Regions from separate parts of the Streptomyces sp. NPDC104307 genome, predicted to be linked through region 1. Evidence: riboswitches for the same ligand, from Rfam matches in the RefSeq annotation. Region 1 holds a riboswitch; the other holds the start of a gene.

Region 1 (5,677 bases):
GCCGCCAAGGCGGTGTACACGGCCCTGCTCGGCGTGGCGCCGACGGCGGACGCGCCCTATTACGTCGGTTACGAGGCCGGGGGCCAGCACATCGGGCTGGTACCGGACGGGGGAGAGCAGGGCACGGCCGCGCCCGTGAGCTACTGGGAGGTGCCCGACATCGAGGCGAAGCTGGCCGAGGTGACGGCCGCGGGCGCCACCGTGAAGGAGCCCGCGCACGACGTCGGCGGCGGCCGTCTGGTGGCCACCTTCACGGACCCCGACGGCAACGTGCTCGGGCTGCTCCAGGACAGCTGAGCCGCGATCACGTCATCATGGGCCGGTCTACCGGCCGACAGACAGATGGAGAACCGATCAGCATGGCCACCAGGAAGGGCGCGGCTTCGTCCGCGCCGCACGCTGCCGACGTCCACGATGTGATCCGCGTGCACGGCGCGCGCGTGAACAACCTCAAGGACGTCAGCATCGAGATCCCGAAGCGGCGGCTCACGGTCTTCACCGGGGTCTCCGGCTCGGGCAAGACCTCGCTGGTGTTCAACACGATCGCCGCGGAGTCGCAGCGGCTGATCAACGAGACGTACAGCGCCTTCGTCCAGGGCTTCATGCCGACGCAGGCGCGGCCCGAGGTCGACGTCCTGGACGGACTGACCACCGCGATCATCGTCGACCAGCAGAAACTGGGCGCCGATCCGCGTTCCACGGTCGGCACGGCCACCGACGCCAACGCGATGCTGCGGATCCTCTTCAGCCGCCTCGGGAAGCCGCACATCGGTCCGCCCGGCGCGTACGCCTTCAACGTCCCCTCGGTCCGGGCGAGCGGGGCCATCACCGTCGAGCGCGGTGCGAAGAAGGCGGTGAAGGCGACCTTCAACCGCACCGGCGGCATGTGTACGCGCTGCGAGGGCCGGGGCACCGTCTCCGACATCGACCTCACCCAGCTCTACGACGACTCCAAATCGCTCGCCGATGGCGCCTTCACCATCCCCGGCTGGAAGTCCGACAGCTTCTGGACCGTCCGGGTCTACGCCGAATCGGGCCTGCTCGACCCCCACAAGCCGATCCGTAAGTTCACCAAGAAGGAGATGCACGACTTCCTCTACCGGGAGCCGGTCAAGGTCAAGGTCGAGGGGGTCAACCTCACCTACGAGGGACTGATCCCCAAGATCCAGAAGTCGTTCCTGTCCAAGGACAAGGAAGCGCTGCAACCCCACATCCGCGCGTTCGTGGAGCGCGCGGTCACCTTCACCACCTGCCCCGAGTGCGACGGCACCCGGCTCAGCGAGGGCGCCAGGTCCTCGAAGATCAAGCGGATCAACATCGCCGACGCCTGCGCGATGCAGACCAGCGACCTGGCCGCCTGGGTCGGCGAAATCGACGAGCCCTCCGTCGCACCGCTGCTCACCGCGTTGCGGCAGACCCTCGACTCGTTCGTGGAGATCGGCCTCGGCTACCTCGCGCTCGACCGGCCGACGGGCACCCTGTCGGGCGGCGAGGCGCAGCGCGTCAAGATGATCCGCCACCTCGGCTCCTCCCTCACCGACGTCACCTATGTCTTCGACGAGCCCACCGCCGGCCTGCACCCCCACGACATCCAGCGGATGAACAGGCTGCTGCTGCGGCTGCGCGACAAGGGCAACACGGTGCTCGTCGTGGAGCACAAGCCGGAGACGATCGCGGACCATGTCGTCGACCTCGGCCCCGGCGCCGGCACGGCGGGCGGAACCGTCTGCTTCGAGGGCAGCGTCGAGGGACTGCGGGCCGGGGACACCGTCACGGGCCGTCACTTCGACGACCGGGCCACCCTCAAGGACACCCGGCGGGGGCCCACCGGCGCGCTGGAGGTCCGGGGCGCGGACGCGAACAACCTGCGCGGCGTCGACGTCGACATCCCGCTCGGCGTCCTCGCCGTGGTCACCGGCGTCGCCGGCTCCGGCAAGAGCTCACTGATCCACGGCTCGGTCTCGGGACTGGACGGGGTGGTGTCGATCGACCAGGGCGCGATCCGCGGCTCGCGACGGAGCAACCCCGCGACGTACACCGGACTGCTCGACCCGATCCGCAAGGCGTTCGCCAAGGCCAACGACGTGAAACCGGCCCTGTTCAGCGCCAACTCCGAGGGCGCCTGCCCCGGCTGCAACGGCGTCGGGGTCGTCTACACCGACCTCGCGATGATGGCGGGCGTCGCCACCGTCTGCGAGGAGTGCGAGGGGAAGCGGTTCCTGGCCTCTGTGCTCGAATACCGCCTCGGCGGCCGCGACATCAGCGAAGTGCTGGCGATGTCGGTGACCGAGGCCGAGGAGTTCTTCGGCAGCGGCGAGGCACACACCCCGGCCGCCCACCGCGTCCTCGGCAGGCTGGCCGACGTCGGACTCGGCTACCTCAGCCTGGGCCAGCCGCTCACCACCCTGTCCGGCGGTGAGCGGCAACGGCTCAAGCTGGCCACGCACATGGGCGAGAAGGGCGGGATCTACGTCCTCGACGAGCCGACCACCGGCCTGCACCTCGCAGACGTCGAGCAGCTGCTCGGCCTGCTCGACCGGCTGGTCGACTCCGGGAAGTCCGTCATCGTGATCGAGCACCACCAGGCGGTCATGGCGCACGCCGACTGGATCATCGACCTGGGTCCCGGCGCCGGTCATGACGGCGGCAGGCTCGTCTTCGAGGGCACCCCCGACGACCTCGTCGCGGACCGCTCCACCCTCACCGGCGAGCACCTCGCGGCCTACGTGGGAGCCTGAGGCAGTGAGTCAACGGCGGCCACCCCGCCCGGCCCGTCCGGAGCCCCCGGCATCTGCGGTGTCCCGGGGAAGGCGGGGTGGCCGCAGAGGCGGCGTACGTACTCCTTGAGCCGGGGGCGGTCGCCGAGGGCGCCGACCGGGCCGAGACGCACGAGCGCCACCCACAGGTCCACATCCCCGGCGGTCAGCTCCTCGCCCAGCGCGTAGGGCCGCCGGTCGAGGGACCGGTCCAGCAGGTCCAGGGCCGCCGACCGCTCGGAGGACCCCGCGTGCGGGGTGACGTCCCGGTCCAGCAGCTCGCGCAGGGCCTCGATGCCGTCGGCGAGCTCCGGAGGACGCAGCGCAGAGGGGCGGGCCTCGTCATGGCCGGAGAGCAGGCCCGCGAGATCGCGGAGTATGTCGGGCGTGTGGTTGCTGACGATGCGCCCGCTCCACCGGTCGCACAGCGCGGGCGCCGTCAGCGGCCCGTCGTAATGGTGCAGCGTGGCCTCGTACGCGCCGCGCAGCGAGGCGTACGCCTCGGGTGTCCCGGCCGGGTGCCCCAGGAACGTGGTGGCGACCGAGTCCCGGAGACCGAGCAGGCCGAGGGTGATCGAGATACGCAGCGAGCGCGGACAACTCGCCGACAGGAAAAGCTCGTAGCGGTGCGGAGCGGGATAGAAGCCTCCGGCCAGACCGACCCCGATACGGCTGTGGATACGGGAGGGCGGCACGGCGATGGTGGGACGGGGGTGCGTGGCGCACGGACTCGGGCCGGATGAGATCGAGCCGCACGTGAGGGAGTTGCCTGTGCTGGAACTGCGCGAAGCTGTCTCGGGCATGACTCTCCTGTGGAGATCCCTGTGGGAACGAGGAAGCCACCGTCGCCTTGTGGGCACCAGCGGCCGGATGTGGAACGGCTGCGCTCGCGCACCGGTCCGAATCACGACAGCGCGGACGTGGGCGCGTCATACGCGACAACGGACCCGTGCGCGTGCGGTATTCCGGGCTAGTAGGCGCTGGAGACACGCAGCAGATCGATGTGCAGGCGCCTCGTCAAGCCGTTCCTGGACAAAACCCACCCGTCCCGACTCCGGGGCCCGCGAGACGCGGGGCCACGCTTGCCCCGCCACACCGGCGGGACCCGGTCGTCACCCGGGGCACCCCGTCGCGGTGGAAGGGTTGCCTGCCAGCGGGCCGGGGCCGATGAACCCCGTGAGCAGGACGGATCCCGCACGGGGGCGCTGACAATCGTGACCGTCCACGTCAGTTTCGGTGCGCCGGGTGACGCCGTCAAGGAGGCCACAGGGGCCATCTCGCCTGTTGGTCACCCGCGTTGACATTCCTGTCGGCCCATGCATAACTTGCGGCGCGGAACGGCTCCGGGTAGCGGCGATACGCCCCGGCCCGCCGGCCGGCGCCCCAGCACACCGCGGGGTGCCGCAGTTGAGGACCGGACGGTGTCCGGCAGGCGCGAGGCCCCGCGGGGCGGATCGGTGACGGTGAGAGCGATGCACGCAGCTGAGGGGATGGCTGCCTGGCGGTCCCGAGGCCGCGTCCTGCTCTGCGCGGACCGCTCCGTCGACCTCCAGCGTGTCAACAGCGCGCTGTGTACCGCCGCTTGTCGCGCTCTTCGTCAAGGCTGACGGCCCTCTGACTCCCTGACGTCCACCGCTGCCGCGGTGCGTCCCCTCCCCGCCCGGCCCCCTGCTCCGCGCCGTGCTGCCCGCGCCCCGCCGCGTCGTTCCCGACGACCGGCGTGGTGAGGCGCTGCCGTCCGTGGTCCGGGCCGTCCGCATCCGCTGGAGCCCTCCGTGAGTGAATCCCCCGGCGTAGCTGTGTCCCCAGGGTCAGCGCCGCCCGCCGAGGCGGCCCCCCGCCCCGGGCCACCCGTCGTGCCGAAGCCGCCGGTCCCGCAGCGGGTCCGCCCACTCCTGCGGCCCGGCCGCTGGATCGTCACCGTCGTCGTGCTGGTACTGGTCGCCCAGATCGTCCACGGCCTGGTGGCCAATCCCTTCTACCAGTGGGACCGGTTCCGGTACTGGTTCCTGCGGCCCACCATCCTCGACGGCCTGCTCGTCACGCTCGAAGTCGCCCTGTTCAGCGCCGTTCTGGGGCTGCTCGGCGGCGTGCTGCTGGCCCTGGCCCGGCTCTCCCCGAGCCCTGTGCTGCGCGCGGTCAGCTGGGTCTACACCTGGCTGTTCCGGTCGGTCCCGCTGATCGTGATCCTGCTGTTCCTCTACAACTTCAGCGCGCTCTACCGGACGCTGAGCGTGGGAGTGCCGTTCGGCCCGGCGTTCTTCAGCTTCGACGAATCACGCCTGGCCACCGACATGGCCGTCGCCGTCATCGGTCTCAGCCTGAACGAGGCGGCGTACGCCTCCGAAGTGGTGCGCGGCGGCATCCTCTCCGTCGACCAGGGCCAGCACGAGGCGGCAGCCGCCCTCGGCCTCCCGAAGCGGTACCGGTTCGCGAAGATCGTCTTCCCGCAGGCCCTGCGCTCGATCACCCCGAACTACGTCAACCAGCTGATCGGCCTGATCAAGGGCACCTCACTGGTCTTCTACGTCTCGCTGCTCGATCTGTTCGGCTCCGTACAGAGCATGGGCAGCACCTACCCCGGCGACATCGTGCCGCTGCTGCTGGTCGCCACCGCCTGGTACCTGATCCTCACCAGCGTGGTGTCCGTCATCCAGTTCTACGTCGAGCGGTACTACTCGCGGGGCGCGCTGCGCACCCTGCCGCCCACGCCGCTGCAGAGGCTGCGGACCGGACTGGGTGATCTGCGGGCACGGGTCCGGAAGGAGACAGCGATATGACCGCGGAGACGACGACCGGAACAGCGGAAGCGGCCGAGCCCGCCGGGACACCGGGTCAGGCCGGCGCGGTCGCGGCGCCCCCGGCGCGCCCCGCCGCGGTCGAGGTGCACGATGTGCACAAGTGGTACGGCTCCCAGCGCG
Region 2 (5,677 bases), 590 kb from region 1:
GCGGCTGGAGGAGGCCGGGGTGTCGTGGAAGGTCTACCAGGACATCGGTGACGGGCTCGACGCCGCCGGCTCCTGGGGGTGGATCGACGACGCCTACCGGGGGACGTACGGAGACAACTCGCTTCTCTATTTCAACAGTTACCGTGACGCCAAGCCCGGCGATCCCCTCTTCGAGAAGGCGCGCACCGGGACCGACGTCAAGAACGGCGACGGGCTCCTCGACGACCTGAAGGCCGATGTCCGGGCCGGTACGCTCCCCAAGATCTCCTGGGTCGTCTCGCCCGAGGCCTACAGCGAGCACCCCAACTGGCCCGCGAACTACGGTGCCTGGTACATCTCGCAGGTGCTGGACGCGCTGACCTCCGACCCCGAGGTCTGGGGCCGGACCGCCCTCTTCATCACCTACGACGAGAACGACGGCTTCTTCGACCACGTCGTGCCGCCGTTCGTGCCGTCCGGCGCGGCGCAGGGACTGTCCACCGTGGACACCTCCGCCGACCACTTCCCCGGCGACGTCCGGTACGCGGCCGGGCCGTACGGGCTCGGGCAGCGCGTGCCCATGACGGTCGTGTCCCCGTGGAGCACCGGCGGGTTCGCGTGTTCGGAGGTCTTCGACCACACCTCCGTCATCCGGTTCATGGAAGCGCGCTTCGGTGTGCGCGAGCCCAACATCTCGCCCTGGCGGCGTGCCGTCTGCGGCGACCTCACCTCGGCCTTCGACTTCAGCCGGACGGAGACCGCGCCCGCCGGGCTGCCCTCCACGGACGGATACGCGCCGCCGGACGGGGACCGGCACCCCGACTACGTTCCGGTGCCGCCGGTCTCCGGCAGCGTGCCGAAGCAGGAGTCCGGCACGCGGCCCACCCGGCCACTGCGGTACGCGCCGCTCGTGGACGGGGCGGCGGACCCGGGCGCCGGGAAGTACCAGCTCACCTTCGGTGGCGGGGACGAGGCCGGAGCGCAGTTCCTGGTGACGTCCGCCAACCGCGGTGACGGGCCCTGGACCTACACCACAGAGGCGGGCAAGTCGCTCTCCGACAGCTGGAACACGGCCTATTCCAGCGGCGTGACCGACCTCACGGTGCACGGTCCGAACGGGTTCCTGCGGGCCTTCAGGGGCCCCGGCAAGGCGGCCGGGCCGGAGGTGACGGCGCGTCATAACCCGGTGAACGGAGCTCTCGACCTGACGCTCACCCATGCCGGTACGGAGACGGTCCAGCTGACCGTGCGCAACGCGGACGCCTACGGCGGCGGGGCGCAGACCTTCGCGGTGCGGTCCGGCGCGACCGTGCGGCACACCGTTGACCTGCGCGGAAGCAAGCGCTGGTACGACATCGAGGTGGTCTCGGACGCGGACGCCACGTTCCTCCGCCGGTTCGCCGGACACGTCGAGACGGGTGAGGCCGGAACGAGCGACCCGGGCCTGGTCACCGGCTGACCGGGCGGCGCGGGGCGGCTGAATCCAAGCCGGACCGCCATCGGAGAGAGGCGGGGGCGCACGGGCCAGGTCCGGCCCGTTCCTGTGCGTCCCTGACCGTCCGTCGGGCGGGCGGTCCCGCGCGTCGGGGCGCGCCCGCTCGGTGCGTTAGGGTTTTTGCCGGGTCATGAGTTCCAGTGCGCAGCCCCGGCTTGCTGGACGGCACCCCGCTCCGCTGCGGGTGCTCCGGGTGACGACCTGCCCCGTGCGCGAGGTGCGGGGAACAGCGGACCGCGGTGCAGAGCGCTCGGGGTCCATCATCCCCGGAAGGCGGGACTCACCATGCTGCGTCATCTCCCCGAGCACGGCTCCGTGCGGAGCGAGGACTGCGAGCGGTACGCCGCAGGCCACCAAGTGCACTGGATCCACGCCAAGAAGTGCCGGCAGGAGCCCGGTCAGGCCGTCGAGATACTGCTGACCGCGGACGATGTCCGGGACGACGGCTGGGTCGGTCTGCGGGCCGCGTTCGACTACGCGGGCGCCCTTCCGCAGGTGTGGACGCATGCTCCGGACGGGCTGCGGGAGACCCTCGCCGGCCACCGGGGACGCGTGTACTGGCTCTCCCGGTGGCATGCGCTGAAGCTCGTGACCGGTGCCGACCGGGTCGCCGGACTCGTCAACGTAGCCTTCGAGGCAGGGGAGCTGTGCGGCGACCCGGGTTCCGTGCGCTCGTAGCCGCGTCGCCGTTCGGCGTCGGTGCCTGGAGGTGGTGCCTGGATTCGGTCGTCAATTGTCGTGAGATGTCGACCGGTTGCTTCATGTTGAGTGCACATTTGATCGTCATTGACCGCTGTGGGGTCACATAAAATCCTTATAGTGGGCGGGCGTTGACCGCACGATCGTGATGCGTGACGCTTCCGCCACAGAAGTCAGGACGATGACGCGCCCTTCCTCCGCAGAGCCCGAGCCCGTCCCACCTCCTCCGGAGTGCCCCGCGCACGCGGGGCCGGGCCCCGTGCCCCTCGGCGGGCCCTCGTTCCAGACCGAGCCGCGAGCCGTCTACCGCGCCATGCGGCGGGACCACGGGCCGGTCGTCCCCGTCGAGCTGCCGGGCGGGTTCCCCGCCTGGCTGGTCATCGGCTACCGGGAACTCCATCAGGTCACCAGTGACGGTGAGCTGTTCCCTCGCGACGTCGGCCTCTGGAACCAGTGGGAGCACATCCCGCAGGACTGGCCGCTGCTGCCCATGGTCGGGCGGCCGCTGCCGTCCATCTACTTCAGCGCGGGCGACGAGCACCGGCGGCATGCGCGGATGGTCGGACCCGCCCTCGAAGGGGCCGACCCGTTCGAGATCCGCAGCCACTGCGAGCAGTTGGCCGACCGGCTGATCGACGCCGTGTGCAGCCGGGGCACCGCCGACCTCGTCGCCGACTTCTGCGAGCCCCTTCCGGTCCTGGTCCTCGCGAGGCTGGTCGGATTCCCCGACGACGAGGGCGGCTCCATCGCCCAAGTGCTCAAGGACCTGGCCGACGGCGGTCCGGGCGCGCAGGAGGCCCACCTGCGTTTCGGGGAACACATGACACGACTCGTCGCCGCGAAGCGTGCCGCCCCCGGCGACGACGTGACCTCCCGGATGCTCGCGTTCCCCGAGGCCTTCACCGACGAGGAGTACATGCTCGACCTGATGGCCATCACCGCCGCCGGGCACCTCACCACCGCCGACTGGATCAGCAACTCGCTGCGGCTGATGCTCACGGAGGACGAGTTCGCCCAGTCGATGGCGGGCGGCCGGCGCAGCGTCGGCGAGGCCATGAACGAGGTGCTCTGGGAGGACGCGCCGACGCAGATCCTCGCCGGACGCTGGGCCGCCCGCGACACCCGGCTCGGCGGACGGCCGATCAGGGCGGGGGACATGCTGCTGCTCGGGCTCGGCGCCGCCAACACCGATCCGCTGATCCGGCAGAGCCTGACCGGCGGCGGTTTTGCCGCCCAGGGCGGCAACGGCGCGCATCTCGCCTTCAGCCACGGCGAGTACCGGTGCCCCTTCCCCGCCCAGGAGATCGCGGAGACCATCGCGCGCACCGGCATCGAGGTGCTGCTCGACCGCCTGCCCGACCTGGAGCTCCGGGTCCCCGTCGCGGACCTGGTGCGACGGCCCTCCGCGTTCCTGCGCGGTACCACCGCGCTGCCCGTTCGGTTCACCCCCGTTCGTACGACAGGAGACCTCTCGTGAACTGCCCTCACGCCGCCGCGCACGCTGCCGTCCCGGACGGCGCCGGGACCGTCGTCATCGACCCCATGGTCCAGGACCTGGACGGTGAGACCGCGAGGCTGCGTGAGGCCGGCCGGCTCGCCAGGATCGAGCTGCTCGGCGTACCCGCCTGGACGATCACCCGGCACGCCGACGCCCGTCAACTCCTGGTCGATCCGAGGCTGGTGAAGGATCTCGACGCCTGGGGGCTGTGGCAGAGCGGCGAGGTGACGCACGCGTGGCCGCTCATCGGCATGATCGACGCCGGGCGGTCCATGTTCACGGTGGACGGCGCCGAGCACCGACGGCTGCGCACCAAGACCTCCCAGGCGCTCACCCCACGGCGGCTGGAGGCCGTCAGGCCCGACATCGAGAAGTTCACCGGGGAACTGCTGGACGCACTCGCGGACGGTGGCAGGGACGGGGCCGTCGTCGACCTCAAATCGGTGTTCGCGCAGCCGCTGCCGATGCGGGTCGTCGGCATGCTCATGGGCGTGGACCCCGCCGAGAACGCCATGCTGACCAGACAGTACAAGGCCTTCTTCTCGATGCTCACCCCGCAGGACGAACGGCTGTCCCTGCTGGCCGATTTGGACGTCTTCTACGCCGGGCTGGTCCGTGAGAAGGCCGCACGGCCCACCGACGACCTGACCTCCGCGCTCATCCTCGCCGACGAGGGCGGCGAGCCGCTCACGGAGGAAGAGGTGGTGGGCAACCTCAAGGCGATGGTCGCGGCCGGCCACGAGACCACCATCGGGCTCATTCTCAACGCGGTACGAGCCCTCCTGTCCCACCCGGAACAGCTGCGGATGGTCCTCGACGGGGAGGCCTCCTGGGAGGCGGTGATCGAGGAGACGCTGCGGTGGGACACCCCGACCACCCATCTGCTGATGCGGTTCGCGACCGAGGACATCCAGGTGGGTGACGACGTCATAGCCAAGGGCGAGGGCGTGGTCATCTCGTACCGGGCCATCGGCCGGGACTTCGAGCAGCACGGCGCCGACGCGGACGCCTTCGACATCACTCGCCCCGCCCCCATCCGGCACATGACGTTCGGCCACGGTCCGCACATCTGCCCCGGCGCCGCGCTCTCCCGGGTCGAGGCGGGGATAGCGCTGCCCGCCCTCTTCGCCCGGTTCCCCGGACTGCGGCTCGCGGTGCCGGACACGGACATCCGCAAGCTCCCGGTGATGACCCAGAACGACATGGAGGCCTTCCCCGTACTGCTCAGCGCCTGAATCGGGCCGGACGGCATATCGTGGCGGTGGCCGCACGGACGACCGCCACGGCCGCCGCCTCCGGATACGTCTGTCGAAGCGCAGGTGTCGAAGCGCTTCGACAGTTCTATGGACACGCTGTGGCAGCAGGTCTAGGCTCACACCATCCGTACACGCCCGGATTTACGGGTGGGGAGTCGAAGCGCTTCGCCGCAGTGGTGTCCGACTGAAGCCGCCCCTCCGCGTGCCGGTGTCCGACGTCGTTCCGTGATGGAGAGCTGAATGGTCACCCTTGCCGAGGTCGCACAGCACGCCGGAGTCTCCGCGAGCACGGTGAGCTACGTCCTCAGCGGGAAGCGGTCCATCTCGGTCCCCACCCGGGAACGGGTGGAACGGAGCATCAAGGAGCTCGGCTACCACCCCAACGCGGGTGCGCGGGCGCTCGCCAGCAGCCGGTCGAACATCATCGCGCTCATGGTGCCACTGCGTACCGACATGTACGTCCCCGTGATGATGGAGATCGCCATCGCCGTCGCCACGACGGCCCGCGTCCACGGCTACGACGTCCTGTTGCTGACCGGCGAGGAGGGCCCGGCCGCGGTGCGCCGGATCGCCGGCAGCTCGCTCGCGGACGCCATGATCCTGATGGACGTCGAACTGCACGACGAACGGCTTCCGCTGCTGCGCGAGACCGACCGCGCCGCCGTACTGATCGGACTGCCCGCCGACACCGCCGGTCTCACCTGCGTGGACCTCGACTTCGAGGCGACCGGGGCGCTCTGCGTCGAACAC

Evidence for each region. A riboswitch is a leader RNA that binds a small molecule or an ion and turns the genes downstream of it on or off. The one in region 1 is predicted to bind S-adenosylmethionine.
Region 2: another riboswitch for S-adenosylmethionine. It lies ahead of ACZ601_RS03745 (hypothetical protein); the one in region 1 lies ahead of ACZ601_RS01155 (glutathione S-transferase C-terminal domain-containing protein).

The regions. Positions count from the first base shown of each region.
Region 1 is NZ_JBVJMU010000001.1:310,325-316,001, reverse strand. It holds gene ACZ601_RS01165 (VOC family protein) at 1-297, shown strand, start outside; gene ACZ601_RS01160 (ATP-binding cassette domain-containing protein) at 360-2,738, shown strand; gene ACZ601_RS01155 (glutathione S-transferase C-terminal domain-containing protein) at 2,723-3,559, opposite strand; SAM riboswitch class IV at 3,830-3,976, opposite strand; gene ACZ601_RS01150 (amino acid ABC transporter permease) at 4,532-5,536, shown strand; gene ACZ601_RS01145 (amino acid ABC transporter ATP-binding protein) at 5,533-5,677, shown strand, end outside.
Region 2 is NZ_JBVJMU010000001.1:900,556-906,232, reverse strand. It holds gene ACZ601_RS03750 (phosphocholine-specific phospholipase C) at 1-1,438, shown strand, start outside; SAM riboswitch class IV at 1,601-1,710, shown strand; gene ACZ601_RS03745 (hypothetical protein) at 1,760-2,152, shown strand; gene ACZ601_RS03740 (cytochrome P450) at 2,355-3,650, shown strand; gene ACZ601_RS03735 (cytochrome P450 family protein) at 3,647-4,906, shown strand; gene ACZ601_RS03730 (LacI family DNA-binding transcriptional regulator) at 5,168-5,677, shown strand, end outside.